Regions from separate parts of the Paenibacillus sp. 2TAB23 genome, predicted to be linked through region 2. Evidence: riboswitches for the same ligand, from Rfam matches in the RefSeq annotation. Region 2 holds a riboswitch; each other region holds the start of a gene.
What was found. A riboswitch is a leader RNA that binds a small molecule or an ion and turns the genes downstream of it on or off. The one in region 2 is predicted to bind cyclic di-AMP.
Positions count from the first base shown of each region.

Region 1: linked by a shared signal. The riboswitch ahead of AB4Z29_RS17135 (TrkH family potassium uptake protein) and the one ahead of AB4Z29_RS01350 (hypothetical protein) in region 2 are both predicted to bind cyclic di-AMP.
Region 3: linked by a shared signal. The riboswitch ahead of AB4Z29_RS29990 (C40 family peptidase) and the one ahead of AB4Z29_RS01350 (hypothetical protein) in region 2 are both predicted to bind cyclic di-AMP.
Region 4: linked by a shared signal. The riboswitch ahead of AB4Z29_RS28575 (ubiquitin-like domain-containing protein) and the one ahead of AB4Z29_RS01350 (hypothetical protein) in region 2 are both predicted to bind cyclic di-AMP.

Region 1 covers NZ_JBFRGD010000011.1:125,697-134,567, forward strand. Annotated here, with positions in the region: gene sdhB (succinate dehydrogenase iron-sulfur subunit) at 1-207, opposite strand, end outside; gene sdhA (succinate dehydrogenase flavoprotein subunit) at 210-1,967, opposite strand; gene AB4Z29_RS17120 (succinate dehydrogenase cytochrome b558 subunit) at 1,992-2,663, opposite strand; gene AB4Z29_RS17125 (LysR family transcriptional regulator) at 2,967-3,875, shown strand; gene AB4Z29_RS17130 (potassium channel family protein) at 3,943-4,605, opposite strand; gene AB4Z29_RS17135 (TrkH family potassium uptake protein) at 4,625-5,965, opposite strand; cyclic di-AMP (ydaO/yuaA leader) riboswitch at 6,059-6,262, opposite strand; gene AB4Z29_RS17140 (CPBP family intramembrane glutamic endopeptidase) at 6,508-8,136, shown strand; gene uvrC (excinuclease ABC subunit UvrC) at 8,105-8,871, opposite strand, start outside.
Region 2 covers NZ_JBFRGD010000001.1:304,987-309,673, reverse strand. Annotated here, with positions in the region: gene AB4Z29_RS01360 (pyridoxal phosphate-dependent decarboxylase family protein) at 1-1,376, shown strand, start outside; gene AB4Z29_RS01355 (methyl-accepting chemotaxis protein) at 1,357-3,087, shown strand; gene AB4Z29_RS01350 (hypothetical protein) at 3,197-3,622, opposite strand; cyclic di-AMP (ydaO/yuaA leader) riboswitch at 3,628-3,790, opposite strand; gene AB4Z29_RS01345 (hypothetical protein) at 3,837-4,262, opposite strand; cyclic di-AMP (ydaO/yuaA leader) riboswitch at 4,268-4,431, opposite strand.
Region 3 covers NZ_JBFRGD010000034.1:16,306-25,176, reverse strand. Annotated here, with positions in the region: gene AB4Z29_RS30020 (zf-HC2 domain-containing protein) at 1-174, opposite strand, end outside; gene AB4Z29_RS30015 (RNA polymerase sigma factor) at 171-830, opposite strand; gene AB4Z29_RS30010 (YwhD family protein) at 931-1,455, opposite strand; gene AB4Z29_RS30005 (M1 family metallopeptidase) at 1,561-3,576, shown strand; gene AB4Z29_RS30000 (hypothetical protein) at 3,604-4,419, shown strand; gene AB4Z29_RS29995 (hypothetical protein) at 4,550-5,134, shown strand; cyclic di-AMP (ydaO/yuaA leader) riboswitch at 5,494-5,645, shown strand; gene AB4Z29_RS29990 (C40 family peptidase) at 5,649-6,125, shown strand; gene AB4Z29_RS29985 (FAD-binding domain-containing protein) at 6,286-7,629, shown strand; gene AB4Z29_RS29980 (MFS transporter) at 7,763-8,871, opposite strand, start outside.
Region 4 covers NZ_JBFRGD010000029.1:61,726-70,596, reverse strand. Annotated here, with positions in the region: gene AB4Z29_RS28605 (initiation-control protein YabA) at 1-390, shown strand, start outside; gene AB4Z29_RS28600 (tRNA1(Val) (adenine(37)-N6)-methyltransferase) at 543-1,211, shown strand; gene rsmI (16S rRNA (cytidine(1402)-2'-O)-methyltransferase) at 1,208-2,089, shown strand; gene AB4Z29_RS28590 (AbrB/MazE/SpoVT family DNA-binding domain-containing protein) at 2,220-2,474, opposite strand; gene AB4Z29_RS28585 (HD domain-containing protein) at 2,746-4,044, shown strand; gene AB4Z29_RS28580 (TatD family hydrolase) at 4,067-4,834, shown strand; cyclic di-AMP (ydaO/yuaA leader) riboswitch at 5,019-5,200, shown strand; gene AB4Z29_RS28575 (ubiquitin-like domain-containing protein) at 5,451-6,599, shown strand; gene rnmV (ribonuclease M5) at 6,725-7,282, shown strand; gene rsmA (16S rRNA (adenine(1518)-N(6)/adenine(1519)-N(6))-dimethyltransferase RsmA) at 7,279-8,223, shown strand; gene yabG (sporulation peptidase YabG) at 8,280-8,871, shown strand, end outside.

The DNA of each region.
Region 1 (8,871 bases), on a different contig from region 2:
CAAGCAGTTGGAGTCCCAACATACAGGGGCTGTACTGGCACCATCGGACTTTTTCGGGTTACGCTGAATTTCCATCAAGCCGCTAATGACGTTCATGTTTGCGCGGTAAGGAATTTCAAACTCTTCCGTGTAGGGCTTGGAATCAGGAGTATCTTGGCGCGTGATGATAAACTTAACCGTTTTTGTAGCTACAGTCGTTTCAGCCATCATTATTCTCCTTTCTTCTTGTCGCTCGAGTAATCGCGTTTACGAGGCTTGATCAAGCTTACGTCGATATCCTCGTATGAGATTTGCGGACCTTCCTTCGTCCACTTCGCAATCGTCGATTTCATGAAATGATCGTCGTCACGTTCTGGGAAGTCTGGCTTGTAGTGAGCTCCGCGGCTCTCGTTGCGCAGCAATCCGCCAAGCGTCATCGCTTCCGACAGCTCAAGCATGTTCCACAGCTGGCGGGTAAATGCCACGCCTGCGTTGTTCCATTGCGCCGTGTCGTTGATGTTGATTTTGGCATAACGCTGCTTCAGCTCTTTGATCTTGTGGATCGTTTGCTCCAGCTTATCGTTAAAGCGAACAACGGTCATATTGTTCGTCATCCATTCGCCAAGCTCTTTGTGAATGACATATGCATTCTCATTGCCGTTCATATTAATAATGCTGTTGTATTTATCCGTTTGGCGTTTGTTTTCACGATCGAACACGGAGGAAGCAACATCCTCGGCCGATTTCTTCAAGCCTTTGATGTATTCCACTGCCTTCGGTCCTGCAACCATACCGCCGTAAATCGCGGAAAGAAGCGAGTTTGCGCCGAGACGGTTCGCGCCATGGTATTGATACTCGCATTCGCCTGCCGCGAACAAGCCGGGAATGTTCGTCATTTGATTGTAATCAACCCACATGCCGCCCATCGAATAGTGAACCGCTGGGAAGATCTTCATCGGGATTTTGCGCGGATCATCACCCATGAATTTCTCGTAAATCTCAATGATACCGCCGAGCTTAACGTCAAGCTCCTTCGGATCCTTATGGGAGAGATCAAGGTAAACCATGTTCTCTTGGTTGATGCCCAGCTTCTGATCGACGCAGACGCTGAATATTTCACGCGTTGCGATGTCACGAGGCACGAGATTTCCGTAAGCCGGATATTTCTCCTCAAGGAAGTACCAAGGCTTGCCGTCTTTGTAAGTCCAGATCCGTCCGCCTTCGCCGCGTGCCGATTCCGACATCAAGCGCAGCTTGTCGTCGCCTGGAATAGCCGTAGGGTGAATTTGAATGAATTCGCCGTTCGCGTAGTTAACGCCCTGCTGATAAACCGCGCTCGCAGCAGTACCTGTATTAATAACCGAGTTCGTTGTTTTTCCGAAAATAATGCCAGGGCCGCCTGATGCAAGAATAACCGCATCCGCACGAACCGTGTGTACTTCCATCGAGCGCAAATCCTGCGCCGATACGCCGCGGCATACGCCATCGTCATCTACTACTGCGCCAAGGAATTCCCAGTGCTCGTATTTATTCACAAGCCCTGCTGCTTCCCACCGGCGTACTTGCTCATCCAGTGCATATAGAAGCTGCTGTCCAGTTGTTGCGCCAGCGAATGCCGTACGGGAATGCTTCGTGCCGCCGAAGCGACGGAAGTCCAGCAAGCCCTCTGAAGTACGGCTGAACATAACGCCCATCCGGTCCATCAGATGGATAATGCCAGGTGCCGCATCGCACATTGCTTTAACCGGAGGCTGGTTCGCAAGAAAGTCCCCGCCATAAACCGTATCGTCGAAATGCTCCCAAGGAGAATCGCCTTCACCTTTTGTGTTAACGGCGCCGTTGATGCCGCCTTGCGCGCATACCGAGTGGGAACGTTTGACCGGCACAATGGAGAACAGATCAACGTGCACGCCGGCTTCAGCCGCTTTAATGGTAGCCATTAAGCCAGCTAGTCCGCCGCCAATGATAATAATTTTATTTTTAGCCATAACGCTTCGCTCCTTGTCTACAAACTAACCAATATTCGTAAGTGCCAAAGCCGCACTAGCTGCTTCCGCGAATTCATCGCCTCTGAATGCGACAAGCGAAAGGATAAACAGCGCTGCTACGATAACAAATACGCCCATGCAAATATAAGAAGAAATACGCTGTGCTTTCGGGCCGATCGTAATGCCCCAGCTGATCAGGAATGCCCATAGACCGTTGCTGAAATGGAATACGGCAGCCAGTACGCCGATAACGTATAGCACGAAATAAGTAGGGCTGCTCGCGATATGATTCATCGTTGAGCCAAGCTCCTCATGCGTGATGTTGCCGAAGTATACTTGCATCCGCGTCTGGTATACATGCCAGAAAACGAATACAAAAGTAATGACCCCCGTAACGCGCTGAGCTGTGAATGCCCAGTTCCGTCCGTATTTGAAGCGTCCCGTATTCGTATTCGATTGGTAAGCGACATACAAGCCGTAAATACCATGAAACAATAGCGGGAGGTAAATGCCGAAAATCTCGAGCAGCGGCAGAATAGGCAAGCTGTTAATCAGATGTACGCCTTTGTCGAAGCCTTCCGGTCCGCGTTCAAACGCCTGGTAGTTGGTCAGTCCATGTACGACGATGAAACCGCCGAGTGGAATGATCCCGAGAAGCGAGTGAAGCTTGCGCGAGAAATACGAGTTTCCTTTCATGTCATTCCTTCTCCTTTCAAAACTGTGAGTGCTAGCATGCTTTTTTAAAATATAAGAATGTATCGAACAGCCTGTTATACATTACTTATATTTCAGCGCAAACGGAATGCCTCGCTGCCTCACGGCAGCAACCAGCCCTTTACGCATGGCAAATCATTCTACATTGTAACCCCAGCATGTACCCCCGTCAACAAAAGTCGACACATATTAGCCACACTTCCCATCCTACTCCTTTTCAGCTTATAATGGAATTGCTTATTTTTTATAATTTCTTATAACAAAATGACATAAGGAGCGCAACCTATGAATGAAGAGATGCATGTCTTTACCGTAATAGTCGAGCAATCGAGCATGAACAAAGCCTCTGTGCTGCTTAATCTCTCACAGCCTGCGCTCTCTCGTAAAATCGCCAAGCTCGAGCAGGAGATCGGATCTCCCTTGTTCCGCCGCATCGGCAAACGGCTTGAGCTGACCCGTATTGGTCAGATGACCTACGAGTACGCCCTCGAGCTGCGTCAGCTGCATCGCAAATATTTGCAGACAGTATCGGAATTCACCTCAACGGGTCACACTACACTTACGATCGGCGCAAGCTTAACAACCCTGCAGACGACGCTTCCCGATCTCATTCAGCGTCTAACCTCTACCCATCCTGAAATCGACATAAAAGCGATTACAGGCAAGACGCATGAAATCGTATCGCTTGTCCGTGACCATAAGGCTGATATCGGCATCGTAGCTTCAAGCATTGAGGATTCGACTCTACGATGCATTCCCTTGTTCGAGGATCATCTCTCGCTTGTCCTGCCGCGCAATCAAGTGATCACAGATAAAGGCGCGCTTGGCATACAGGATTTGACCGGCATGCCGATGATTCTATTCTCTAAGGGTACTTGGTACCGGCTGCTCACAGACGAGCTCTTCGACAAATATCATCTCCAGCCGGATGTTCGAATGGAAATCGATTCGTTCGAAGCGATCCTACGTCTGCTTCACACCTGCCGAGCTGCAACGCTGCTGCCGAAATCCTATATGAGAAGCCAGCTTCTTGAAGACAACGACCTTGTCGTCGTACCCATTCGGGAGCTCGAGGATACAAAGCGGACAACCTCACTCATCCATGCGGATTCCGCAGCGCTCAGTCCATCCGTCCGGCTTTGGATCAATGAGCTGGCAGCCCGTTTCCCTACCAAAAAGGACATCAGCCTTTAATAGGCCGCTGTCCTTCAGCATTTCCAATTATAAGCTTCCAAATCCGTTCCGCTCTGTAACCAATAGATTATCGTATAACCGTCGCTTCGAAATCCTCGATTTGCTCATTCGTTCCGATTATGACCATGACGTCGCGCATCGCAAGCACATCCGTGGCCGTTGGCGCAATGATGATGCCGCTCGGCTTATTGATCGCGACGATGCTGCAGCCGAATCTGGCACGAGGGTTTAGGTCATGCAGCGACTTTCCATCCAAACATTGAGGCACCGCGAGCTCTGCGATCGTGTATTCCTTAGAGAGCTCGATATAATCGAGCAGATTCGGAGATACAAGCTGATGTGCTACCCTAATCCCCATATCACGCTCCGGATATACAACGCGGTCAACGCCGATCTTCTCCAGAACACGTCCGTGCAGCTCGCTCATCGCTTTGGCGACAACCTGTTTCACACCTAAATCCTTGAGCAATATCGTCGTCAATATGCTGGCTTGAATGTCGTCGCCAATGGCAACGACACCGCAATCGAAATTTCGGACGCCGAGCGAACGCAGCGTTTCCTCGTCGGTGCAATCAGCCGAGACGGCATATGTCAGCTCGCTGCTCATCTCCTGAACCGCCTCCTCATCCTTGTCGATACCGAGCACCTCATTGCCTAATTCAATGAGCTCTCGGCCCAAACTAGATCCAAAGCGGCCTAAACCAATAATGACGAATTGCTTCTTTTTCATTCCCACTTGCGCAGTTCTCCTATCCAATCGTGATTTTGCCTTCAGGATGCCGGTACAATTCTTTTTCTGTGCGAGGTCCAAGCGCATAAGCAAGCGTTAGCGGGCCAAGCCGTCCAGCAAACATCGTTAATGAAATAACTATTTTTCCAACTATGCTAAGATCAGGCGTGACGCCGACCGACAAACCAACCGTACCGAATGCGGACGTAGCTTCGAACAGCAGCTCGATAAAAGCTCGCTCCTCCGTCATGGAGAGAATCATCGTAACGATAATGACCAGCAGCAACGAAATTAAGGTGATCGTCAGTGCTTTAAAGATTCTGTCCTTGCCGAGCCTGTAACGAAACAGCACAATATCCTCGCGCCCGCGGATCATTGCAATAACAGCACCTACCAAAGTAGCGAACGTCGTCGTTTTTATACCGCCGCCTGTTGATCCTGGGGATGCGCCAATAAACATGAGAATGATTGTAAAAAACATGGTCGCTTGCCTTAGCTGCGTATAATCGAGCGTATTCGCGCCTGCCGTCCTTGGCGTTACCGACTGGAAGAAGGAGGCTAATAGCTTGCCGCCCCAATCCAATGAACCAAGCGTTTTGGCATTGGAAAACTCAAAAATGAATATCACGATGGCTCCGACGGCAATAAGCGTTCCGGTCATCGAGAGAACGACCTTGCTATGCAAGGATAGTCGTTTGTTTTTGCGGTACTCCATCAAATCCGACATGACTACGAATCCTAAGCCGCCCGTTATAATCAACAGCATCGCCGCTAGGTTTACGACCGCATCGTTCACATACAAGGTGAGACTGCGGTAGTTCCCAAAAATATCAAAGCCTGCGTTATTGAAAAGCGATACTGCGTGAAAAACACCAAAATAGATTGCCTTGCCAAGCGGCATATCGAGTGCAAACCGAGACGCAAACAGCGCTGCTCCTATGAGTTCAATCGATAATGAATAAATAATAACCCGCCGAATAAGCTTGACTATCCCCTCCATGCTCGACTGATTCATCGCTTCCTGAAGCAGCAGACGCTCGCGCAGCGATATTTTCTTGCGAAGGACGAGAGCGACAAGCGTTGCCATCGTCATAAAGCCTAAACCGCCCAGCTGGAAAAGGCACATTAAGATGACCTGACCCGCTACGGAGAAATAAGTGCCTGTATCCACAACAACAAGCCCTGTCACGCAAGTTGCCGAGGTTGCCGTGAACAACGCGTCTATAAACGGCATGCGCTCTCCAGACGCAGATGCGAAGGGCATGGATAATAACAGAGCTCCCAGCAATATAATAAGCGCAAACCCGCTGACCAGTATGCGCGGGGGTGACCATTTCAACACATTAAAGTCTACCTTCATCCGTTGTCCTTCTTCTGCAATATGTCATTATAGAGCACTACCTATATTTAAGCATAAAAAAAAGCACTGAAACCCAAGTGCTCGTGCGATGAGTTCTGTTCCATTCACGCCTTCGAGGTTAGCTGACGGATTCGGGCCTGGACAGGCAGCCCTATTCTATCAATGAAGCTTAAGTTTCACCGTAGAAATTCACCCCATGCCGCCGGATCAAAAGCACTGCTGGCTATAGCAGGCTGAGCAATTCCGACAACTTTATGGTTCCCCCGATTTCCTTAGGAAATTCGGCTATGCTATTCGATTTGTATGACGTTAACGATTATAATCCCAAAGCAGTCAGGATATAAAGCTTATATTAATGACAAACAAGCCGATTTTGGTCCAAAAAAGGGCAAGTAGAAGCTGCAGCACGCATCAGGCTTGTCGGATATCGTTATTTCGCTTGATCTTGAGAGCAAACGCGCTTTTCTATTGGATAATTCAGGGATTGATATGGTAAGGTAGTGGAATACGCAACTCATAAAAAGGATCGTAGAGGTGAACCGATGATTGATTCAATTAGGTTAAATGAATGGAAACGTTTTCTGTGGGCAGCGATTGCATGCTTCATTATTTTCGCGGCCGTTGAAATCGGACCAATGATTTTTTCCATTAGCAACGGTGATTTAAATACGAAAGTTATTGAGAAGGAAACAGCTGAAAACAGAGCCTCCGTATTCGCAGAGAAGCAATCCGGACTCCAGGTGAAGTCCGCCAAGGCTGTCCATCAAACCGATAAAGTCATAAACGGTTACTTATCCAAGCATGGGCTCATCAAAACCTATAGCGACAAATACGATCAAAGCTTCCCGACGGACACGTACCAAGTCGAACTGAAATTTGACGAGGGCGGAACAGGCTTCGTCTATGTACATATGCAAAGCGAGAAAATTGTGGCTTGGAACTTTATCCTCGATGGCCAATCGCTTTCCGATGCTGAGCTTAACAAGGAGGTTCCTGTTTTTCTGGCTGGGCAAAGCCTAGACGCGAAGTCATTCAAGGAACAGGAATTGCTCGGAAACGGGGGATGGCATGGCGAAGCGCCAGCCGGGTACGCGATAGAAGAAGCCCTACTGAGCATTCATATTAAAGGACAAAATATCAATGGCCAGAACGTCATAACCAAGTACAAGCCAGCCTTCGTTGCACCGGCCGATTATATTGAATACGTGAAGAAACAGGATAAGCTTGCCGGCTTCCTCACAGGCTTCGGCTACATGTTTATGAGCTTCGTCCTGTTTGTATTAGCCATCGTCTACGCCGTCCTTTACCGGAAGTTCACTTCCTTTAAATTCGGCATTATTTTGACCATCGTATACTTTATTACCTACATTATCATGAACTTGAATGTGCTTGACGGCATACGCGCATCATTGGGCGAAACCGAGCTAGCAAGCCAAACCGTCATGTTCACAGCGATTTTCACCGTATTGCTGACCATTCCGATGGCAGGCTCCATCTATATTTCAATGATCGCTGGAGATGGCCTATGGAAGGCACAGGGTCGTGCATTATGGCCTCGATTCGGTCAAAAAGGGTACGGAAACCACGTGTGGCGAAGCGTTGGACTTGCTTATTTATTCGCAATTATCCTTTTCGCAACGCAATCCGTTATCTTCATCCTGCTTAAGCTGACGATCGGCACATGGGATACGACCGACGCTACACAATCTCCTTACAATATGGGAATACTTTGGCTCATGCCGGTGCTCGCTTGGGCTGCCGCCATATCCGAGGAAGCCGTTTTCAGGTTCTTCGGTATCGGTTTATTCCGCAAATGGTTTAAAAATACGTTTGCAGCCGCTTTATTGCCAACTTTGTTCTGGGCGCTCGGCCATGTCATGTATCCGTTCTATCCGTCCTCGACCAGATTGATCGAGCTTATGATCATCGGGCTCATGTTCAGTTTTATTTTCGTCAGATACGGGTTCATCACGTCAATGTTCACTCATGCTATTTTTAATAGCGTAGCTGTTGGCCTGTCCCTGCTTACCATCGGTACCGCGCCGAATATTATATCGGCTATCTTCTTCTCTGTATTGCCTGTTATCATTGCGTTCGTTCTCAAATATTTCAGCCACAAAAAAGAGAAGAAGCCGTCTGTTACGACGACTCCTCCCCTAGAGCAGCTATAATTTGCGAAGCTAATTTATCTCCAATAGACAGAGGCCGGAAGTCTTCGACTGAGGCCTCTTTTATTTTTTTGATGGAGCCGAAATGCTTAAGCAGCAGCTTCCGACGTTTCTCTCCGATGCCCGGGATTGAATCCAGCTTCGATTCCACCATCGATTTGGCCCGCTGCTCACGGTGAAACGTAATGGCGAACCGATGCACTTCGTCTTGGATGCGTTGGAGCAAGTAAAACTCTTGGCTATCGCGCGGCAGCGGAACGATCTCCGCTGGATCCCCTGTCATTAGCTGCGCAGTCTTATGCTTCGCATCCTTCACGAGCCCGCAGACGGGGATATACAGCCCAAGCTCATTCTCCAGCACGTCCAGCGCGGCTGAGATTTGCCCTTTGCCGCCATCGACGACGATCAGATCTGGAGGTGCAATCTCCTCCTTCAGCACTCGCTCATAACGGCGGCGAATGACCTCTCTCATCGTTTCGTAATCATCTGGTCCAACTACCGTCTTCACTTTATACTTCCGGTATTCCTTGCGATCAGGCTTGCCGTCCGTGAATACGACCATTGCCGAAACCGGATTCGTCCCTTGAATATTCGAGTTATCGAACGCTTCGATTCGCCGAACTTCATCAAGGCCGAGCCACCCAGCTAATGATTCGGACGCTTTGACGCTGCGCTCCTCATCCCGCTCGATAAGCCGGAACTTCTCGTCCAGCATCACCTTCGCATTGTCCGTCGCCA
Region 2 (4,687 bases):
GTACCCCGGGCATACTCGGCATGCTTGCCGCATTTATGGTGAATGGCAATAATTTATGGGATGTGTATGGGCCGGCAGGCGCAGAAGCCGAAGTTAAGGTTGTTGCGATGATGTCGGATCTTGTCGGATATCAAACGGCAGAAAGCGGTGGATATACAACTTGGGGCGGCCAAGGCGCCATATTTACAGGCCTCAGGCTGGCGATTAATAAAGCAAGCTCATCAGCCGCGAAGTCCGGAGTGCCTCAGAACTTATATGCCTTCTGCTCGGAGGCCGCACATTACAGCCTTTATAAGTCGATGGAAGCAACGGGCCTCGGAAGCGATCACTTAGTCAAAATCCGTACGCATGAAGACAGCTCTATGGATATTGATGATTTGAAAGCGAAAATGGAACAGGTTATTGCGAAAGGCGGCATTCCGATATATGTCGTTGCAACTACGGGCACGACAGATGCAATGGGGATCGATAGCCTTGATGAAGTGTATAGAATGACAGAACGTTTAGCACAGGAGCACCGAATAAATCGGCCTCACATTCATGCCGACTCGGCTCTAGGCGGATTCTTCGCTTTCTTCAACAGCTATGATTTTGCTAATAATCCTTTGGGCATTGAAGGAGAAGCGCTCGCGGCTCTCAAAACCATTCAAGCCAAAATGATCCATTTGAACAAAGCGGATTCGCTTTGCTTCGACTTTCAAAAGCTCGGACAAACCCCTTATTCAACGAGCTTGTTTTTAGTGAAAAATGCTTCTGATTTAAAGCTTCTGGATTTGGATCCAGACGAGACACCTTATGTTGGACACCGAGGATATGGGCAATATCATACGAGTTACACGTTGGAATGCTCAAGAATGGGAAGCTCCATTAGCATATACAGCGCTTTGCTCGCGTTTGGCATTGAAGGCTATCAAAAGCTGCTGGCTCAATTCGTTGAAGTAAATGTCGCTTTCCGAAAAGCGCTGAAGCTGGAAATACCGGAAGCCATTATTGTAAATCCGCTTAATCCGGGCATCATCACCTTATTCCGGTTATATTCGGATGGGCAGAACGGTTATCCAAAAGAATATGCCGGTGCTTGCAGCTATGAGGAAGTAGACAGGGAAAACAAATTAAATGAAATTTTATTTGAGATTCTGGGAAGAGACCGGAGCGAAATGTTCTTCGGCGATACCAAAAAGCATCTTTACGTACAAACGACAGATGCTAAGCGAATTGCGCTGTATGCCAGCAAGCTGTTCGTTATTTCACCGTATACGCAGGTATCTGATGTTCATTCCATCGTCCAATATTTAAAAGGAAAAATCGAAGAAACCTATTCAGAATATAATCGAATGAATAAAAGGGAGTTCACTCATGAAGAAGTCTATACTTAATTTCAATTGGTATAAGGAGCATCTAGCTGTAAAAATCGCATTAAGCATACTGCTCTTGCAGGTTATCACTTGTGTAGCCTTTGCTGTTTCCAGTTACATGTCCCAGCAGAATCTTTCGGAGAAATTGCTGGAACAATTCGATAAGCGCTTGATTACCGATATTCAAATTGCGAGCAATGCCTTAGCTTCAATTCCTGGCTCAGGAAAGCAGCTGGCTGGAACGGAAGATCCGAATTATGCGTTAATCAAAACAGAGCTTGAGAAGCTGCAAGAGATTCATAGTCTTGAGAATATTTACATTCTATCGAATACTGGGGACAATGAACGGATTTTAATTCTATCAGGCGTGCCGGATGATTTTGGAACGCCGTACCCGTTCACGGATGAAATGAAAGAAGCGATTTCAGAAAAGAAATCAATGATAAGCCCTATTTATGTGGACGAGTACGGTACTCATAAATCCATATTCGTTCCGGTATCTGATAATTCTGGCGTAACCTATGGCATTCTTGGGATAGATCTGGATGCTTCAGTTGTACCGAAAACAACAGCCAGCTCTAACCTGACTACGATTATTATTTCACTGATCGTGCTTGTTGTCGGCAGTATCATTGCGGCCGTGATCGGTAAAGTCATAACGAATCCGCTAAGAAAGCTAATGCTTGCAGCCGATAAGATTGCGGCAGGCGATATGAAAACTGCGATTTCGATCCATAGCAAGGATGAGATCGGGAAATTGTCGGTATCGTTTGGATTAATGATCGCGAGCCTTAAAACACTTATACAGCAGGTCATTGCTTCTTCGAATTTGATTTCGGAAACAAGCCAACACCTGAAGCAATCGGTCAATGAATCAACAAATAACGCACAGCAGGTTGCGGATTCAACAAATCGGATGTCTGAGGGCATTAATGATATTGTTCAAAGCGTTACAGATAGCCATACGAATATTAATCATATCGATAATGAAATTAAAGATGTATCGAACGGTATGAAGGATATTCAGAACATCGCAACAGAGGTACACGTACAATCCGAGCAAGGGCAGGATCTAGTAGAAAGAACGCTGCAGCAAATGATGGTCATCAAGCAAGCGATGCAGGAGTCTCAGGAAGCAGCCACAACATTAGGCAAACGCTCCAACGAGATAAGCGAGATCATCAATATTATATCTGAAATATCCAATCAAACGAACCTTCTCGCCTTGAATGCTTCGATTGAAGCGGCACGTGCAGGGGATGTTGGAAGAGGCTTTGCCGTGGTTGCTGGCGAGGTTAAGAAGCTGGCCTCACAATCGGCTCAAGCCGCATTGTCGGTTACCGACCTTGTTTCGAGTACCCAATCCAACAGCTTGCTCGTTATGAAGAGCATTGAGGAAGGAAGCAAGGCCGTTGAACAGGGGCATTCATGGATACAAGGCACATATGAGAATTTCAAAGGCATCTATGGCGGTGTATCCTCGTTCACAGAGCATACGAATCATATGTTTAGCGCATTAGGCAAGGTAGATGACTCTTTTGTCAAAATAACCGACTCGATGCAGCAAATTTCCGGCATTACGCAGGAACAAGCTGCAGGAACAGAAGAGGTCGCTGCATCCGCGCAGCAGCAGAGCGCTTCCATGCAAGAAATTGCAGCTGTCATTATACAGCTATCTACGCTGTCCGTTGATTTGAATGATTCAGTCAAACAATATAAGCTGGACAATTAACCGATTAGCGTCATTTTGAAATAGCTGGTCTCCAAATCACATAGCAACGCAAGAAAGTCCAGAACATGATTGAATGTTCTGGACTTTCTATTGCTAATTGACCCTTTCGTTAATCCAAAGAGACGTAGGAGACAGAACGTTGACGCAAAACAGATTCTTCATGGTTGCTGCTGTTCGAGGCCGATTCGGCGGACTGGGCAAGTGTATGGTTGACTGCACTGACGAACAAGTCGAAAGCACGCCCATCTTGGTCCGTTTTGTCATAGTGGTACTGATTAAGAGGTGGAAGCGGGATGCTGCCGATAAAGCTCTGAAGCAGGTCGCTCCATCGTTCCAAATCAATGTCAGCTTCCGTATCGCTGGCGAATAGTTCGCTCCAGCCGAAGCCTTGATTGCTCGTTAAACGAAGACAGATACGATGGCCTGCAGAATCGACGGCAATGGCAGGAATGACAAAAATCTCGATGCGGGAAATGGAAAGATGAGGAGTCTGTTTCGTAAAGTGTTGCAGATAACTTTCACAATTCGTCAACATAAATAAATCTCTCCTTTGTTCGCTTACGAGGTTAGCTGTCGGATTCGGGCTAGAGAGAATGCCCTACCAGGGTTACAAATCCCTGGATTCACCCCTTGCGAAACGATTGGCAATCGTTTGCGATGGTTCCCCCGCTTTTTCATTCGAAAAATTCAGCGTGAATAATGTACCCTTCATTATACCCCTTAATTGCAGCTCTGTAAATCTTATGCAATCAGAACAAAGAAATATAGGATATGGCTTGATTGAAAAACAATCCTTCCTCAACGTGATCATGATGGTCCATTTCCAAATATGAAGGGCATTTGCTATGCTGAGCTGCGGATAAAAACAACGCATAAATGCGCTCGTCTTTTACGGATATATCCGGGTTTTCTGAGAGCATATCTTCAATTTGAAAAGGACCGATGAACCGAAGCAGCACGCTGCCGAAGCGAACCCAATCCTTGGGCTTTTCACATTTCTTAATGAATAACTCGCCCCAATCATGTCCTACTCCTGTTGTAAGGCGCAGGCACACACGAAAGCCAGGCTCGGGTGCAATTACGGGAAAGACAAATAGTTCGATTCTTTTAATGGTTATAGGCACGGTCGTTTTTTTTTCTGTTTTTCCTAAAGGGGTTGCGGTTTGCATGGTCACGATGGATCTCTCCTCAAATTCGCTTACGAGGTTAGCTGTCGGATTCGGGCTAGAGAGCTGCCCTACTGGAGCTTGATGGCTTCAGATTCACCCCGTTCGTACCGCATCCCAAGATGCTGTCCGCTGTGGTTCCCCCGCTTTTCATTTGAAAATTCAGCGATAGTCGTAAGCCTTGTTAGGCTTGCCGTCTATACTAATCTCGAATCAAGTGATTGTAAAATGCGAGTTGCCAAGCATCGGACAGCCAGAAGCCGATTTTCCATAAAAGTCATTAAAAAAGCTTGGTAATCGATCTTTTTCTTAGAAATGCTCGATGATGCTTGATCGATCTCAAGGTTAGAAAAGTCTGTTTATTCAGTCGGATAAGCTGAATGCTAGCATCAAGAATTATTTTCGAAAATGCGAGTAAAACGTTGATTTAGTGA
Region 3 (8,871 bases), on a different contig from region 2:
GGCGAATGAGGCTGAAAGCTCCTCTTCCTCAGACCATGCAATGGCATCCATCAAAAGCTTCAAGCACAAATCGCAGCCGGCCAAATGCTGCTCAGCCTCTGACCGCTCTACACCCGTCAACATGTCCTTCACATACAGAATCATTTGATCTTGCGCGATATGCTCATTTCTCATTCGAAATCCTCCTTCCGCCAGTGGCGCCTCATCCAGCTTCTAGCCCGGTACAGCCTTGATTCAACGCTCTTAAGCTCCAGTCCGGTTTCAGCGGCTATCTGCTCGTACGACTTATCTTCCATATAATAAGCCATGACGACCTCGCGATAATTATTCGGCATCTCGTCTACCCGGTCTCGGATATGCTTCCGATCCGCTTGTTCCATTGCAACCACCTCGGCAGCGGGCATGACCGCGTTATCCTCTTGCTGCTTCTCCGATAGGGTGTCGCTGTCCCCAAGCTCTTCCGGCCTTCGTGCCCTGCTTCGTTTGAAATCAATCGATCGGTTAACGGCAATGCGCGTTATCCATGTTTTCAATCCATCTAATCGGCAATCCGGAAGGGAGCGATAGATTTGCAGCAGCACTTCCTGCGTAACGTCCTCCGCATCATGCGGAGAATGAAGCACTGCGAAGACTGTTCTATATATATAAGGACCATATGCTTGCACAAAAGGGCCATAATGTTCGGGCCCGCCCTTCTGCACCGCCTTGATCCAATCTTCATCTTGAATGTCGCTCCCCTCCTTCCCAATCCAATAGACGCCAGCCAGTCCTTCTTCCCCTGCACTGCCGTCAAAAATAATTTCAACCCTTGCGCAAATGTATCCAATCACGCAAAAACCTCATCATTCGCAAGGCATGCTCCTGCGAACGATGAGGTTTTTATCCTTTATTGCCGCAAGCGCTCTTTGCTTCTTGCACAGCTGCGAATCACTACCCGCCAAGCGTCTGCTTAAGCTCTTCGGGCGAGCGGTCCCACCACTCTTGGTTGTGCTCGACCAGAAGCTTGCGCAGCGCCGCTCTCTCTACCTCGCCAAGCTCAGTCAGGTTGTAGCGGCGTTTAATGGAATGATCCAGCTTATTCACGTGGTCAGCCAGAATCTTCCAACCCCGGCGCGCCTCGGAATCAATCAGCATTTCGCATGCCGTTGCGCCGGCGTAGTAGGATCCTTCCTCGTTGCGGTCAACGGCAACCCAAACGATCCAGCACTGGCGTCCGTTTGGCGTATCCTCTTTGTTTGGCGTGAATTTGATGCCGCGCTCCACCTTGCTTTTGGCATGCATCGCACCGACATCAATATAAGCGACTCCGTCATCGATAATGATACAGGATACGGCGCTTAGATCGATCGTCCCTGCACCAAAGCCTTTATGTTGTTTGCTGCTCACTACGTTGAGCGACAGTGATTTCTTTTCCTTTTTTTCCGGCTGAGCCGGCTGTCCTTGTTCTTCCGTCATGCGTATTCACACCTTCCCCATACAATAATTCCATTTTAGCTAATAATCATCGAAAAGCAAACATATACATGCTGTAGATGCTTGTCAACGGGAGGGAAACGTTCAATGACTCCACGCTATTTCAAACGAATTTTACTCGTAATACTCGCAGTCGTCATGCTCGGCTTATCGGTGCACTACGGCTTCGGGAATGCTTGGCAATCCCAATATACTTATGCTTTTGCCCCCGCCGCCAAAGCCAAGCAAGCACCTGCTCCTGCGCCGAAATCGGCCAAGCCGCCAACCGTGCAGGAACCAAACACCGTCATGACGCCAAAGCCGCAGGAGCTCAGCAATCGTGTTGTTGAGTACCATATTAGCGTGCATTTAGTTGATGATGCCAAAGGATTGAACGGGGACCAAACGGTCACTTGGAACAACCCTGGGAAAAAAGCGGTGTCCGAGCTCTACTTCCATCTATACCCGAATGCCTTCCAGTCCGATCAATCCACATTCATGAAGGAATCGGGAGGCAAGCTGCGGCAGGATGAGGCAACGCTGAACAGCAAGGGCTACATGAAGCTTCTTACGCTGGAGACGCTTGATGGCGAAAGCCTGCTGCCACGCCTGCAATACGTTCAGCCTGATGACGGCAACGATAATGACTTCACCTTGGCCAAAATCCGGCTGCCAGAGCCCGTAGACCCGGGGAAATCGGTTACGCTTCGCATGGGCTATGAAGTTAAGCTGCCAGAGGTGTTCGCAAGAATGGGCTATTCCGGTGATTTTGTGATGGCGGGGCAATGGTTTCCCAAAATTGCGGTCTATGAGCCGACCGGAACGCGCGGACGAACGGCCGAGGGCTGGAATGTTCATCAGTATCACGGAAACTCCGAATTTTACAGCGACTTCGGCATTTACAGCGTAAGAATTAAAGTGCCGGAAGCTTACACCGTGGCCGCTACCGGCTTTCAAACCAAGCCTATCGAGATCAAGGATCAAATGAAGGTCTATCAGTTTTATGCAGATGATGTGCATGACTTTGCATGGTCGGCCTCGCCCGACTTCGTCTATGAAGAAACGGCCTACTCCGATACAGGAATACCTGGCGTACGCATAAAGCTCTATCTCGACCCGTCGCATGCCGCCTTAAAGGACCGCTACATGCATGCTGCCAAATCAGCTCTCTCGAGCTACGCCAAATGGTATGGCGAGTATCCCTATAGCACGCTGTCGATTGTCGTACCGCCTAAAGGAGCGAACGGCGCCGGCGGAATGGAATATCCAACGCTAGTCACAGCCTTTGCTGCGGAGAAACAAAATCCAGGCTACGATCTGGAACGTACAGTCGTTCACGAGATCGGCCATCAATATTGGTACGGAATGGTCGCCTCCAATGAATTCGAAGAAGCCTGGCTGGATGAAGGCTTTACTTCCTACGCCGAGGATAAAGTAATGGAGACCGCGTATGGCGTAGAATCTAATCTGCGTGTGGAGGCCAGCTACATGACCGATCCCGCCCCACTGAAGCAGCCTTCGTGGGCGTACGGCAGCCATTCGCAATATGCCGAAAACGTCTATATGCGTGCCAAGCTTGTGCTTATCGGCATCGAGAATCAGGTCGGCTCCCGAACGATGCAGAAGATTTTGCGAACCTACTTCCAGAAGTATAAATTCAAGCACCCTACTTCCTCCGATTTCCAGCGGATCGTAGAACAGGTGACCAAGACCAAATGGCATGATTATTTCAGCCAATACGTATATGACGATCAGATGGCAGACTTCTCGATTGAATCCATTCATGTTCGTCCTGTCACGCAGGATGGCGCCAACATGTACGAGTCCATCGTTCTTGTCAAAAAGAACGGAGGCACTAATGGCGATATAAGAATTCTCATGCGCTTTAAAGACGGCTCCGAGGTCACAAAGCTATGGCATGCGGAAGAATCGCATATGCAATATAAGCTCCTGCATTCCGCTCCGCTCGAATGGGCGATGGTTGACCCAAAATACAGCAACGTGCTCGATAACAAGCTCATCAACAACTATATGCAGGCCCAACTGCCCGAAGACACGCGAACGAGATGGAGCCTCGGTACGGTCAAGCTGATTGAAGGTCTGCTCGGGTCGCTGAGCTGGTAAGTAACTGCGTTCAAGGAGCGATAAACGATGAAGATACATGTGAAGCAAGGCTGGCAACTGGCAGTCAAGCATTTCTACCTAGTCATTTTATTATTTCTATACCAGCTGCTGTGGGGATTTTTCCTCTACCGTTTTATTGATTCGGTCGTGTCGCCTTTGCTGCGAAGATATCCGGGCTCTTATCCGTCCGACACGGCAGCTCAGGTCTTCATGACCGAGGCGCAGTTCCAGCTGTTCAAGACCGACGTCATTTCCCCCTATGTATGGATGCTCGGCGGCCTTTTGGCGGCAAGAATGCTGCTCACCCCACTATTCAATGCCGGGCTTTTCTACTCGTTTAATCAAGCACGCTCAGACGGCAGCACGCGCTTCCTGGAGGGCATTAAAAAAACGTGGAAGCCGGTCGTCCTGCTTTACTGGATAGAAGCTATACTTTCCATTGCACCTGCTTGGTATGTGCTGCCGCGCTCGTTAGACGCTCTCCTTGAGAGCGGCTCCACGACTGAGCTGCTGCAGACTGTGCTTCCTGGGGCAGCATTGTGGTTGCTCTGGGGCACTGTACTGCATTTGATATTCCTCGCCATGCAGTTCGGGGCCACATCGGGAGAAGGCGTATTCCGTTCCCTGTGGCGCGCACTCCGCAACTTCCTCTCCTATGCGGCTATCTCGCTCATCATGTGGGGAATCGGCGCTGCTGCCGGGCTCGTGGTAACAAGCTTATCCATGCTGTGGGCTGGACTGTTCGCACTCATTCTGCATCAGGGCTATCACCTCATTCGCACACTTATGAAGGTGTGGACGATAGCCGCTCAGTACGATTGCCTTCAAACCAAACAGCTTTAGCAGGAACAAGCCTTCTTCTCCACTAATAAAGTGGAAATGAAGGCTTTTTATTTGAAATTGCAGCGCAACTAAATGATGTCATTTCTGTATAATTAGGTGTATGAAATTAAAAGTTGGAGGATACACGCTAATGATGCGTAAAAAACTGGTAATCCTATCAATGGCCCTGCTCCTAGCCGGCGGTTCTATCGTTGCAGCAGACAAATTAATGCAGAAAGTTACGCTGCTTTACAATAATAAGCAATCGCTGGAAGACGGTCTTCTTGTCGACGAAAAAGTGTATATCAACATTCGCTCGTTATCCGACTCCTTGCAGGCTTTTATCCAATGGAAAGGCAGCGAAAAGAAGCTTGTCATCCAAAAACCGAACGTCCACATGTTTATGATGAACGAGAAAAGAACCATGTTCGGGCAGGTGGAAAAGGGAAGCGTCCAGAAGTTCATGGTACAAGCGCAAATCGACAATTTAAATGTAGCGATAACGGAATTCAAGGTCACGCTCACCGATCCTAACGACAAAGAAATAACGATAGATCGGCGCAGCCAAACCGATGATGATTTCAAGGAATTTGTCGAGAAGGACTCCTTCTGGTTCAGCTCTAAGCTTGTCTCGTATGATTTCAAATACGCCGGAAGATACAAGCTGCGCTTCTGGATGGAGCAGAAGAATGCCGAGCCTCAGCTGATATCGGAGAAAATCATTACAGCCAAATAGAACACTGCATTCAAACGCAGATATACGAATCACAACAAAACCTCTGTTCATTCAGAGGTTTTTTGCATGAAAATTTTCTAATCTTTTTCTCGCAAATCATTCATTTACCGCCAACTGCGGGACTTTAGACTTGTCTATGCCATTTATAGCTGGAGGACGAATCGGTATATTTTACAACGTATTCACATAATTAATGAAATTGAGTGAACTCATTTAGTAAGAAAGAACTAGTAATGATCGTTTATCTTACACAAAAAACGGTTAAACGAAGGAAATAGTCAAAAGGTTACATGAGAATTATTAGAATTTGCAATTAAAGGCAGGAGATCAATGAAAATAATCGAATAATTCTCAAGAGCAATAAAAAACGGCCTAATTCCCTATCGGGAAACGGGGGAACCACTCTGGGTGAATTGATTCCGACGTCTGATTTATCGCAGCGCCTGAGGAATCATAGGGAACCTTCAACCGAACCCCACAGCTAACCTCGTCGGCATTGGAAGGAGTTTCACAATTGAAAAAGATTACCGCAATACTCCTGGGTCTCGTTCTCGTGCTCGCTTTCCAAGCGGGAAGCGCTTTCGCAGACTCAAAACTGAACGGATTCATCAATGATGTTATTGGTAGTCCGTACAAAAGCGGCGGAACAACGTCGAGAGGTTTTGATTGCTCCGGTTTTACGAGCTATGTGTTCGATAAAATGGGCATCGAACTTCCACGCACTTCCGGTTCGCAAGCAAAATCAGGCACGAAGGTCGCTAAGGCTGACCTAATTCCGGGAGATCTTGTGTTCTTCGACACAGTCGGTGGCAATAACAGCACCGTATCCCATGTTGGCATTTACATCGGAGACGGCAAGTTTGCACATTCTTCCTCCAGCCGAGGCGTTGTGACAGACAAACTTAGCTCCTCTTACTATGAAGACCGTTATGTGACTGCACGTCGTGTCATGGACGCGGATTCTTTCCAATCGTATGCCGACGCACAATAGAGCAACCTATCCCCTCTCTTAGAGAGCTGCACAGGTAGACTCACTTCAGCAAAGCCGCAGTTTTTTGTCCTCTGACGACAAATGACTTGCGGCTTTGCTGTTTCATTTCAAGCTGATTGCAGTGTGCATGCTGCCGCATTCAGGGAAGGAGAAATACCCGATGTATTTGTTTATTCACCGCAAGGACCTGCGCACCTCGGATATGCGCGCTTTTGATTATATAAATAAAAAACATACGCAAGGCATACATTTGCTGATCATAGATCCCATCCTAATTGGAGAAGGCCGGCTGACAAGCCATAGCGGCCGCAACTTTATGGCGCAAGCCGCTTCCTTGCTCTACAGCTATTCTAGCGCCGGCAAAGAGCTTCATGTGCTTTATGGCGATCCTGCTGCGATTACGGAGTCGCTCCTGCTCGCCCATCCTATTGAAGAGGTTATCGTCCATGCGGACTATACCCCTTATTCGAGGCAGCGGGATGACCAAATCGGACAAACCGTACGCCGCTTAGAGCGTCGCTGGATGCCCATTGCCGACGCACCGCTTGCCGATCTTGAAGCTTTCCCTGCCTACGCAAGAAGATCGGAGCCATACAAGGTATTTACGCCATTCTACCGGATGTGGGGCAGCTTTATGCTGGAGTCGTACAGCCCTATGGGCAGCACCACAATCAACGACCTCTCCACCATGCAGGAAATAGACCAGAGCGCTTGCCTTGCATTCGCGCTTCCAGAAGCGGTATCATGCGCGCTTGGAGGCACGAATGTGGAGGGCTCACCCAAATCGCTTGCTAGGCTGGATCGCTTTGTACGGGAACGCCTCGCTTCTTACGGGGACGTCCGCGACGCGTATGCCAATGATCAAACTAGCGGACTTGCACGCTTTCTGAATACAGGAGCCATTTCAGCACGCCATGCATATGAGCTTACGCAGGGTTTGCATGGATCTGAAGCTTGGATACGCCAGCTCGCATGGCGTGATTTCTACCTGTACCAGGCGATGTATCATGAAGACTTTTTCAAATATGAGCAGCTTGCTGATTTGAGCCCGCTAACAGGCACGAATTTCAAGGCGTGGTCGACGGCTGCAACAGGCATTCCGATCATAGACGCAGCCTTGACGCAATTGAACCGGACGGGTGAAATGCCGAACCGCTTGCGAATGGTCACCGCCATGTTTTTGACTAAAAACCTGCTCTGTCCATTTACTCTCGGCGAGCAATATTTCCGGCTCCACCTAAGCGACTACGACAACACCCTTAACCGCGGAGGCTGGCTTTGGTGCTCCTCGCTTGGCTACGACGCCGCACCTTATTTCCGCATTATGAATCCCGCGATTCAATCGCAGACGCATGATCCGAGCGGAAGCTATATTCGGCGCTGGCTTCCTCATCTGGACCATTTGTCCGATAAAGAGATTCATCTGCCGCAAAGCGGCGCAATCGTGGACTTGAAGGCTTCGCGCGCAAGGGCGATTGAAGTGTATAAAACGATATTGAAATAGACAACAGGTAATTCGACTAAATATTGGACAAACAAGTAAACTATTTCTTGTATTTACTAATAAATAAACCTCCGCATTTGCTTTGAAACAGCAAATGCGGAGGTTTTTCAATTTTTTTAAGGCTTGTTTCATTTCAACCTTCGGCGTTTATTGCCCGCATCTGCTTCCTGCCCAGGATGAGCATGACTGAAAGCAGCAGCAGCATACCTACCACTAATGAAGTGATGTACCATAAAGTTGATTGCACATTGAATTGATCCATGAACCAGCCTGTTACACGGGGGAATATCGCTCCTCCAAGGCCGCCGCAAGCTACAAGCAGGCTCGTCGTTCTTTCGGTCATCCCCGGAATGAGCTCGTTCGCGTACACGAGGGCGATTCCGAAGATGCCGGAGAAAAACAATCCACTAAGCGCTATGAGAGCCAGCATCCAGCTCAACTCGCCCATTACTGCCATGAGAACAAAGATAACGGATGCCCCTGCCGTAGCGATCAACAAATACTTGGAATAGCCCATTCGGTCAGCCAGCACGCCTGCGAACAGCCGTCCAAGCACCATAGTACCCCAGAACAGGCTGAGTGCTGCTGCAGCACTGGACTCTCCCACTTCCGAGCGTACGATTAGGATGGAAGGCAGATAGTTAGAGAAGCTCATTTCCATGCCTACATAAATCATAAAGAACAATGCTGATAACAACAGAAAAGGAAGAGCCTTGCGCGGATAGCCGAAAAAGAACGATGCGCCTGCCGTGCGCGTATTTTTGTTCATTTGATTGTCTGCATGGGCTGCACGATCTTCCTTATTCTGCGGAATATAGCCTAATTGATCGTCTATTTCTCCAAATGACATCGTTAGCCATAGAACAAAGGTAATGCCTGACATTGCGGCTAGTATCGGAAAAGATACCTGCCAAATGCTTTGCTTAATCAGATACGCTGCTGCGATGGGAATCAATAGTGCACCTACGCCGAAGAAGGTTTCGAGGCGACTCATCGCCGATGCTTTGCCATTCTTCGCCATATCAATAATCATAGCGCCAACTACTGCTTCGGTCATTCCGAAGCCCAGCCCAGCAAGCGGAGCAATCGCAAGCATCCATCCCCACGGGAGCAGAAGGCTGTAAGCCGCTTCACTCAGCGTAAGCACTCCCATGGCGATAAGGACCGCGCCACGTTTGCCCACTCTCGCCGTAATGGACGGCGCAAGCAGAACGCCGACCAAAAACCCGAGAAATTGGTTCA
Region 4 (8,871 bases), on a different contig from region 2:
AAGATTTTTGCGAAAATGGACGAGCTGGATAGCCAAGTAGGCGTGTTCCATAAGGAGCTTACCGATTTGAAGCAGAAGGTAAAAGAACTGCTCGAGGATAATAAGCGTCTAAGTGAGGAGAACAACCAGCTGCGTCAGTTGTTTAAGAGAGAAGCAGAGCTGGAGCGCGAAGTGGTTAAAGCGCCAGCCAAAGGCAAGAAGCCGGGTGTAAATCAAGAGGTTCTTCTTCCACCTGATCATGCTTTCGTAGAAGCAAGTGTCGCGATCGGAGAAGGACATGACAATTTGACCCGGCTGTACCACGAAGGATTCCACATATGCAACGTATATTACGGGCATTTGCGGACGGAGGGAGACTGTTTATTCTGTCTTTCCTTTCTAAATAAATAATGGAATCCATATCGACATGCCGTCCTTGCCGCAAGGGCGGTATTTTTATTCATATATAGCTATGCAATAATGAAAAAAAACCAGGACGAGGAGCGGCGTACAACGTGTCGGAACAAATAACTTTAGCAGCAAATGAACGGCTTGATGATCTCATGACAGAATCGGGCCTGAAAATTATACAAAGCAGGGAAGTGTTCAGCTTCTCGCTAGACGCTGTATTGCTTTCTCGTTTTGCAAGTATTCCGAAGCATGGTCGCATCGTTGACTTATGTACGGGAAATGGCGTTATTCCTATGCTGCTGACGACAAGAACGAATGCAAAGATCGATGCGGTTGAAATTCAACCAAGACTTGCCGATATGGCTAGAAGAAGCGTTGAGCTTAATCAGTTAACGGAGCAGATTACAGTGATTGAGCAGGATCTCAGATTGTATCCAAAGCTAGCGGGAAATGGGATATATGATGCAGTTACCGTTAATCCGCCCTATATGCCGGTCACAGCAGGTGAACAGAATGAAAATGAGCATTACGCAATAGCCAGGCATGAGATTCATTGTACGCTTGAGGATGTAGCTGAGGCTTGCTCGCGGCTTGTCCGTCCAGGCGGAAAGGTGTCAATGGTGCATCGCCCTTCAAGGCTGCTAGATATTGTTGAAACGATGCGCAAATGGAGACTTGAGCCTAAGCGCATTCAATTTGTTCATCCACATGCAAATGCTGAAGCTAATATGGTACTAATAGAAGCGATGCGTGATGGCAAACCGGATATTAAGCTTCTCCCGCCTATTATGGTTTATGAGAATGGGGTGCAAATCGTTTGAATATACAAAAAAGCTTTGCTGACGCAGCAGCTTCCGGTGTAGGCAGCCTTTATCTCGTCGCTACGCCAATAGGCAATCTAGAGGATATGACCTTCCGTGCGATTCGCACGCTTAAGGAGGTGCAGCTTATTGCAGCAGAGGATACGAGACAAACTCGCAAACTGCTTACCCATTTTGAAATACCGACGCGAATTGTGAGCTATCATGAGCATAATAAGCGGGCCAGCGGTCCTGAGCTGGTCAGATTGCTGCTAGAGGGACAATCGATTGCACTCGTTAGCGATGCGGGGTTACCGGCCATATCAGATCCAGGGGCAGACCTTGTGAAAGAAGCTATCGAGAATAACATTCCGGTGATTCCTATCCCTGGTGCAAATGCAGCATTGTCTGCCCTTATTATCTCGGGCTTGCCGACTGATCGTTTCTTGTTCGCTGGATTCCCTCCACGCGAGAAAAAATCATTAACCAAGTGGCTGCAAGAGCTGCATGGCCAAGCCGGGACTCTTCTATTCTATGAATCTCCGCATCGAATCAATAAAACGCTCGTTATTCTCCGCGAGGTTCTTGGAGATCGCCAAATCGCATGCGTAAGAGAGCTAACGAAGCGCCACGAGGAAGCCATACGCGGAACGATATCGGAATGTATAGATTGGTTTGAGGAGCATCCGCCTCAAGGAGAATTCTGTGTAGTTGTAGAGGGAGCAGGAGGAATAGGCGCAAGTGAGCAGCCAACCGCTGACATTTGGTGGTCGGACCTAGACCTAGCGGCACATGTTGCCCATTACGAGGAACAATACGACCGTAAGGAAGCAATTAAAAGAGCAGCGCTTGATCGAGGTTTGCCTAAGCGTGATGTATATAATGAGGTAAATAGATGATAATGAGTTAAAAAAAGGGAATGTGGACAAAAAAAGACCTTCCTGGCCGGGTTCAAGCACAGGAAGGTATCAAGGAGTATAAAAAAGGTTAGAATTAACAAGTTGATAAGTACAGTATAACCTATTTTTTTTATTTTGTCACAGGTGTTGGCATCTCTGACAAACAAATATGACAAACAATTTTTCCTTTAAAATAGGAAACGTTTTCTGCATTGCCGCAGAAGATACATGCAGGCTCATATTTCTTAAGCATGATACGCTCTCCGTCTACATAAATCTCAAGCGCATCTTTTTCACCTATACCTAGTGTACGACGAAGTTCGATCGGAATAACGACGCGTCCTAGCTCATCAACCTTACGAACAATACCAGTAGATTTCATCATAATCTATCATTGCCCCTCTCAAAATACGATTCGCCATCGTTCGACATAGTTTTTACTTTTAGTATTACTATAATACCAACGATTACCATAATAGTCAACTAAGAATATTGCTTATAAGTACCGTAGTAGTGAGAATTTGACTAGATACTAAGGTCATATTACTCTGTAATAGAATACAACAGCTTCGACAATTTGGAAACTAAATTACGACACTATTCGACATCATATTCAGTTAATGTGTCGAAAATATGAACAAAGGAGATGAGAGACGATGAAGCAACCGCTGACAGAAGAGAAAGTTTTTAAGGATCCCGTCCACAATTATATTTATGTTCAGGACCAGACGATTTGGGATTTAATCAATACAAAAGAGTTTCAAAGATTGCGCAGAATACGGCAATTGGGAACATCTTATTTAACTTTTCATGGCGCGGAGCATAGTCGATTTTCACATTCACTCGGCGTCTATGAAATTACACGTAAAATTATATCGCAGTTCGAGCGCAATGGTTATCCGGATTGGCCAGCTGAGGAGAAACTAGTCTCATTATGTGCAGCTTTACTTCATGACGTTGGCCATGGCCCATTCTCCCACTCGCTAGAAGAGGTATTCGACACGGACCATGAACAGTGGACCTGCAAGATTATTCTGGAGGATACGGAGATCAATCGGGTACTCCGTTCCGTATCTGAACAATTTCCAGAACATGTAGCCGCTGTCATCCAAAAAACCTATCCCAAGCCCATTGTCGTTAGTTTAATATCGAGTCAAATGGATGCGGACAGAATGGATTATTTGCTCAGAGATGCTTATTTTACCGGCGTTAACTATGGAACCTTCGATTTAGAGCGCATTTTGCGTGTATTACGGCCCTATAAAGGGAAAATTGTAGTTAAAGAAAGCGGCATGCATGCCGTTGAGCATTATTTAATGTCCCGTTACCAAATGTACTGGCAGATTTACTTCCATCCTGTTACAAGAAGCTCAGAAATTATATTACGTCAAATATTTCGTAGAGCACAGGAGCTTTATGTGGGTGGGTATGTTTTTGAATGGATGCCGACACCTATTATGCGGCTTATTCAGAATACAATGACGGTACAGGATTATTTGAAGCTGGACGAGGCACTGGTTCAAACGGCATTCACGCAGTGGTCGGAGGAGCCTGATCTTATATTAAGCGACCTTTGCTGTCGGTTTATGAACCGTCAATTATATAAGTACATAACCATAGATAATCCTGACGAAGCGCTATTAAATGAGATAAGCAATTGCTTCTCTTCTATAGGAATGAATCCCGAATACCATATGGAAATTGATTATCCATTCGACTTACCGTATGACGTTTACAGGCCGGACAAGAAAGAAGGAGAAAAGAAAGAAAAAGCGCCGATTTTGTTACTTGATGGCCAGGATGAAATAAGCGAAATATCTGCCAAATCCGACATCGTTCGCTCGATTACAGGACTGCATCAAGGCCAGTATCATCTCTATTATCCAGAGGAGCCGCTCAAAAAAAATATAAAGTCCATCCCGGATTCATTAAAAAAAATATTTAAACTTGATTGAAGGAGCTAACACGAACATGACATTGTTATTTGACACACACACTCATTTGGATTCATATAAATTTGACGAGGATCGTGACGAAGTGATTCAGCGTGCAAAAGATGCTGGAGTACACATGCTCGTTAACATCGGCTTTAACCGCGAAACGATCCCAACGACGATAGCACTTGCCGAGAAATATGATTTTATTTATGCAGCGGTAGGCTGGCATCCCGTGGACAGCATTGACATGCGACCAGAAGATCTAGAATGGATTGAACGGCTTTGCTCTCATGAGAAGGTTGTTGCCATTGGTGAAATAGGGCTTGATTATCACTGGGATACCTCACCTAAGGATGTTCAGCAGCGTGTATTTCGGGAGCAGATTCGACTAGCCCGCAAGGTTGGAAAACCGATTGTCATTCACAACCGAGATGCTCACGAGGATGTAGTTCGCATACTTCAGGAGGAGAATGCATCCGAAATCGGAGGTGTCATGCACTGCTTCTCAGGGAGCTGGGAGACAGCTAAGCAATGCCTGGATATGAACTTCTATATTTCATTCGGGGGACCCGTTACATTCCAAAATGCAAGGGTGCCAAAAGAGGTACTTAAACAGGTTCCACTCGACCGGATTTTGATTGAAACCGATGCTCCTTACTTGTCGCCTCACCCCTTCAGAGGGAAGCGAAATGAGTCTGCTTATGTACTGCGAGTAGCGGAGACGGCAGCAGAATTATTAGGCAAATCGGTAGAAGAAATGGCCTTAATTACGACCGAAAACGGTAAAAAATGTTTTGGTATTGTATAAAAACGAGAGAAAAGGAGAGAATGAGAGACCTTTATCGCGTAAAAACTGATTTTTATAGCGAATATCGCTTAATTTTTCCGTCTTTATCCACCTTTTTCGCTTAAATCGTCTTTTATCGTATCTTTACAATTCACCTCGTATGAGGGTATGATTCATCTCAGAGCTTTAAAATTTTGTATTGGATTTCCAGTTTGCGCTTAATCTCCAAGTTGGAGAGCGGGGGAACCAGATGCGGGAAAGTGTTCCGCGTTTTGAATTCTTCAGGGGTGAATTTTGCAGCCATTGCCATGAGCATTGTTTTGCGAATAGGGCGACTCTCTTGTCCGAATCCGTCAGCTAACCTCGTAAGCGTTATAGAGAGTGATCAACCTCGTGCATCCATTTTCTGTATCCCAGTGTAATCAATTACTCGGGAAGCCACGAAACAGATCCTCTGTCGACGGCTTCTTTTTATTTTCGAATAATCGAGAATTTGTCGACATAGGGATAAAAGATGGGGGTGCCTGGATCGATATAGCAGTTCTGGATTGCGTGCTTGCACGCCAATATACTATAGTCGCGTCAGTTGTATCATGCGTAACACTTGGCGGCGGGGCTATGAAGGAGGACCGATGAAGTGGGAATACTCCAGGTTAAGGACACCCATGGGAAACGATCATCCAGCATGTCTTTCGCATTGCGATGGAAGCGTGAAAACTTGCGTTTGATTCTTTTGAGTGCTATTATCTCAATCGCTATGACTTTCATGTTTTTGGTGTTGTTGTACGGAACGGCTGTCAAAAGCGTCTCCGTAGTAGTGAACGGACAAGAAACCATTGTAGAAACGAAGCAATGGGTCCTGCAACGCCTACTGGATGAACAAGCTATCGCAATTGGACCACATGATGAGGTGTCCATACCGCTTAATGCGGCTATAAAGGACGGAGATCGTATTGAGGTGACTCATGCGATACCGGTAATTGTGAAGGCTGATGGCAAGACCTCTACTGTGTACACGACAGAGAGAACAGTGCAGGCAGCGATCGAGGAATTACATATTCCAGTTCGTGATCAAGATAAAGTTCAGCCTCCGCTCCATACCGTTCTGGATAACGAACTTACGGTGACCGTTGTTCGCGTCGACACGAAGGTGGCAGAGTCCGAGCGCTCCATGCCATTTTTGATCGTGAAGAAGACAGACCCGACACTGGCTGCAGGCAAGGAAAAGCTTGTGCAGACGGGTAAGGAAGGTCTTATCGTAGAGAGTATCGAGAAGCAGTATGAGGACGGGGTTCTAATTTCGAAGAAAATGGTCAGCAAGGTTGTCCAGACAGCTGCTGTTGATCAGGTCGTAGCCATTGGAACGAAGAAAGAAGAGCCTAAGGTGACGGTTCTGTCTAGCAAGAGCCCGAGCGTTGCAACGCTAGCCAAAGGCGGCGTTAATTTCAAGGCCAAAAGCGTTCTTAAAAACGTTACATTAACTGCTTATTCAGCAGGCGTGGCTTCGACAGGGAAAGAAAAGGGTCATCCTCAATATGGAATTACAGCTTCGGGAACGCAGGTCCAAGAGGGACGGACGATTGCCGTAGATCCCAAAGTCATTCCAATCGGCTGGTGGGTATATATAGAAGGAATAGGTTTCCGTCGAGCTGAGGATAAGGGCAGTGCGATTAAAGGAAACAAAATTGACGTATACTTTGATAGTACAAAAGTCGCTAATAAGTTTGGCAGAAAGAAAGGCATAACTGTTTATGTCCTTGGGCCGAATAAGCCTTCTGCAAGCTAGAGCAGCAGTGATACCATCAGCTTATCGCCATTATTAATTAAATATGCCATCATAAGGAGAGGCACTGCCTCTTCTTTTTGCATGTTTCGGAGTAAACGGAGTTTATGTAGAAAGGAAATGGCTTGATGATTAAAGAGATCATTGTTGTTGAAGGCAAGTCTGATACCATTGCAATCAAACGTGCGGTGGAGGCAGATACAATAGAAACCAATGGCTCGGCTATCGGTGAGGATGTACTCAGAAGAATCGCGTTAGCGAACGAGCGCCGGGGCATCATCATTTTTACCGATCCAGACCATGCGGGCGAGCGTATTCGTAAAATCGTTGCGCGTCATGCGCCTGGCTGCAAGCATGCCTTCTTGCCGCAGGAGAAGGCCTTGTACAAGGGGGATATCGGAATAGAGAATGCAAGCCCGGAAGCGATCCGGACTGCACTCTCCGAGCTTCGTACAGAGTCGGTGGATGAAGCGGGAGAAGTGACCTTTGAGGACTTAATGGAAGCGGGCTTAATTGTTCATCCAGATGCGTCTAATCGACGTTTGATCATTGGCAAGCTGCTTGGCATCGGTTATGCGAACGGCAAGCAGTTTTTTAAGCGCTGTACAAGCTTTCAAATAACGAAAACAGAGTTTATTGCCGCATACCATAAAATGGAAGAACAATTGAAAGGGGAAATTCGATGAGCGGTCAAGAACAGACTGAAGCAGGCAGTAAAGCGGCGGTGAAACAAGCTGCGATTGAAGTAGCTACACCCAAACGGACGAAAGAGATTATCGCCAAATATGGTTTCTCTTTCAAGAAAAGCCTCGGTCAAAATTTTTTGATCGATCAAAATATTCTAAACAACATTGTCGCGGCAGCCGAGCTCGATGAAACAAAAGGGGCGCTTGAGATTGGCCCGGGTATTGGCGCGCTTACACAAAGGCTCGCACAAGCAGCAGGCAAGGTGACAGCCGTAGAGATCGACAATAGACTTATTCCTATCCTGAAGGATGTACTTGCAGAAGAAACCCATACAACAGTTATCCATGGCGACGTGCTTAAGCTTGATTTGAAGCAGTTGTTTGCGGAGCAGTTTGCAGATGTTTCCGGTGTGAGCGTCGTAGCGAACCTGCCTTATTATGTAACTACGCCTATTCTGATGAAGCTGCTTGAGGAGAAGCTGCCGCTTGAGCATATCGTCGTGATGATTCAGAAGGAAGTAGCGGAACGTATGGCTGCAAAGCCAGGGGGCAAGGAATACGGAAGTCTGAGCGTCGCCGTACAATACTACTGCGTGCCTAAGGTTGTCTGTACGGTGCCGCATACGGTATTCATACCGCAGCCTAATGTCGATTCGGCTGTTATTAAGCTTTCCCTGAGAGAGAAGCCGGCTGTCGATGTCCCTGATGAGGACCATTTCTTCCGCGTCGTGCAAGCAAGCTTCGCACAGCGTCGAAAGACGCTGGCTAATAATCTGACTGCGTTTGTCGGCAAAGAGCGTCGGGAAGCATTGACAGAGATGCTCCTAAAAAATGATATTGACCCGATTAGACGGGGAGAGACACTGTCTCTTGAAGAATTTGCCCGCATTAGCCGCAACATGCTTGAAGCGGGTTGGGGCACCCAAAGCGTTTCGTCATAAAAATACTCACCATTCGCCCTGTCTGCCCATAGGATAGACGAAGAGGTGATTTACCCATGAAGCAAGGGGACCTGGTCGTCCGCAAATCGTATGGCGGTGACGTGCTGTTCAAGGTAGAGGCTGTTCGTACACATACTGCGGTTCTTAAGGGCACGGATTACCGATTGCTTGCGGATGCTCCGATTCCTGACCTGTCGGTCATACGAGATCCGGAAACGACAAGCGCGGTTCAAGAAGTGCGGATTAAAGTCAATGATTCCTTAAAACGGATGCACTCCGAACGAGAGCGTCAAGCTATGGAGAATGAAGATCATATTCGGCATGCGATGCAGCAGAGCCAGCCATTTTTTGAAGTGCCTGGGAAGGTGCTTCATCTCGACGGCGACGGTAACTATTTGAAGAAGAGCATGCAATTGTACAATACGATGCATGTCCCTTCGCATGGACTTCACGTACATGAATCGCAAATGGCTGATGTGCTGTACCGACTGCTGCCGCAAATACAACCTGATATTGTCGTCATTACGGGTCATGATGGAGTTCTGAAAAATCGTGCTCAAATGGATTTATACAGCTTAAGCAGCTACAAAAACTCGCAGCACTTCGTGAATGCCGTTCGTGTTGCGCGCGAATATGAGAAGAACCGAG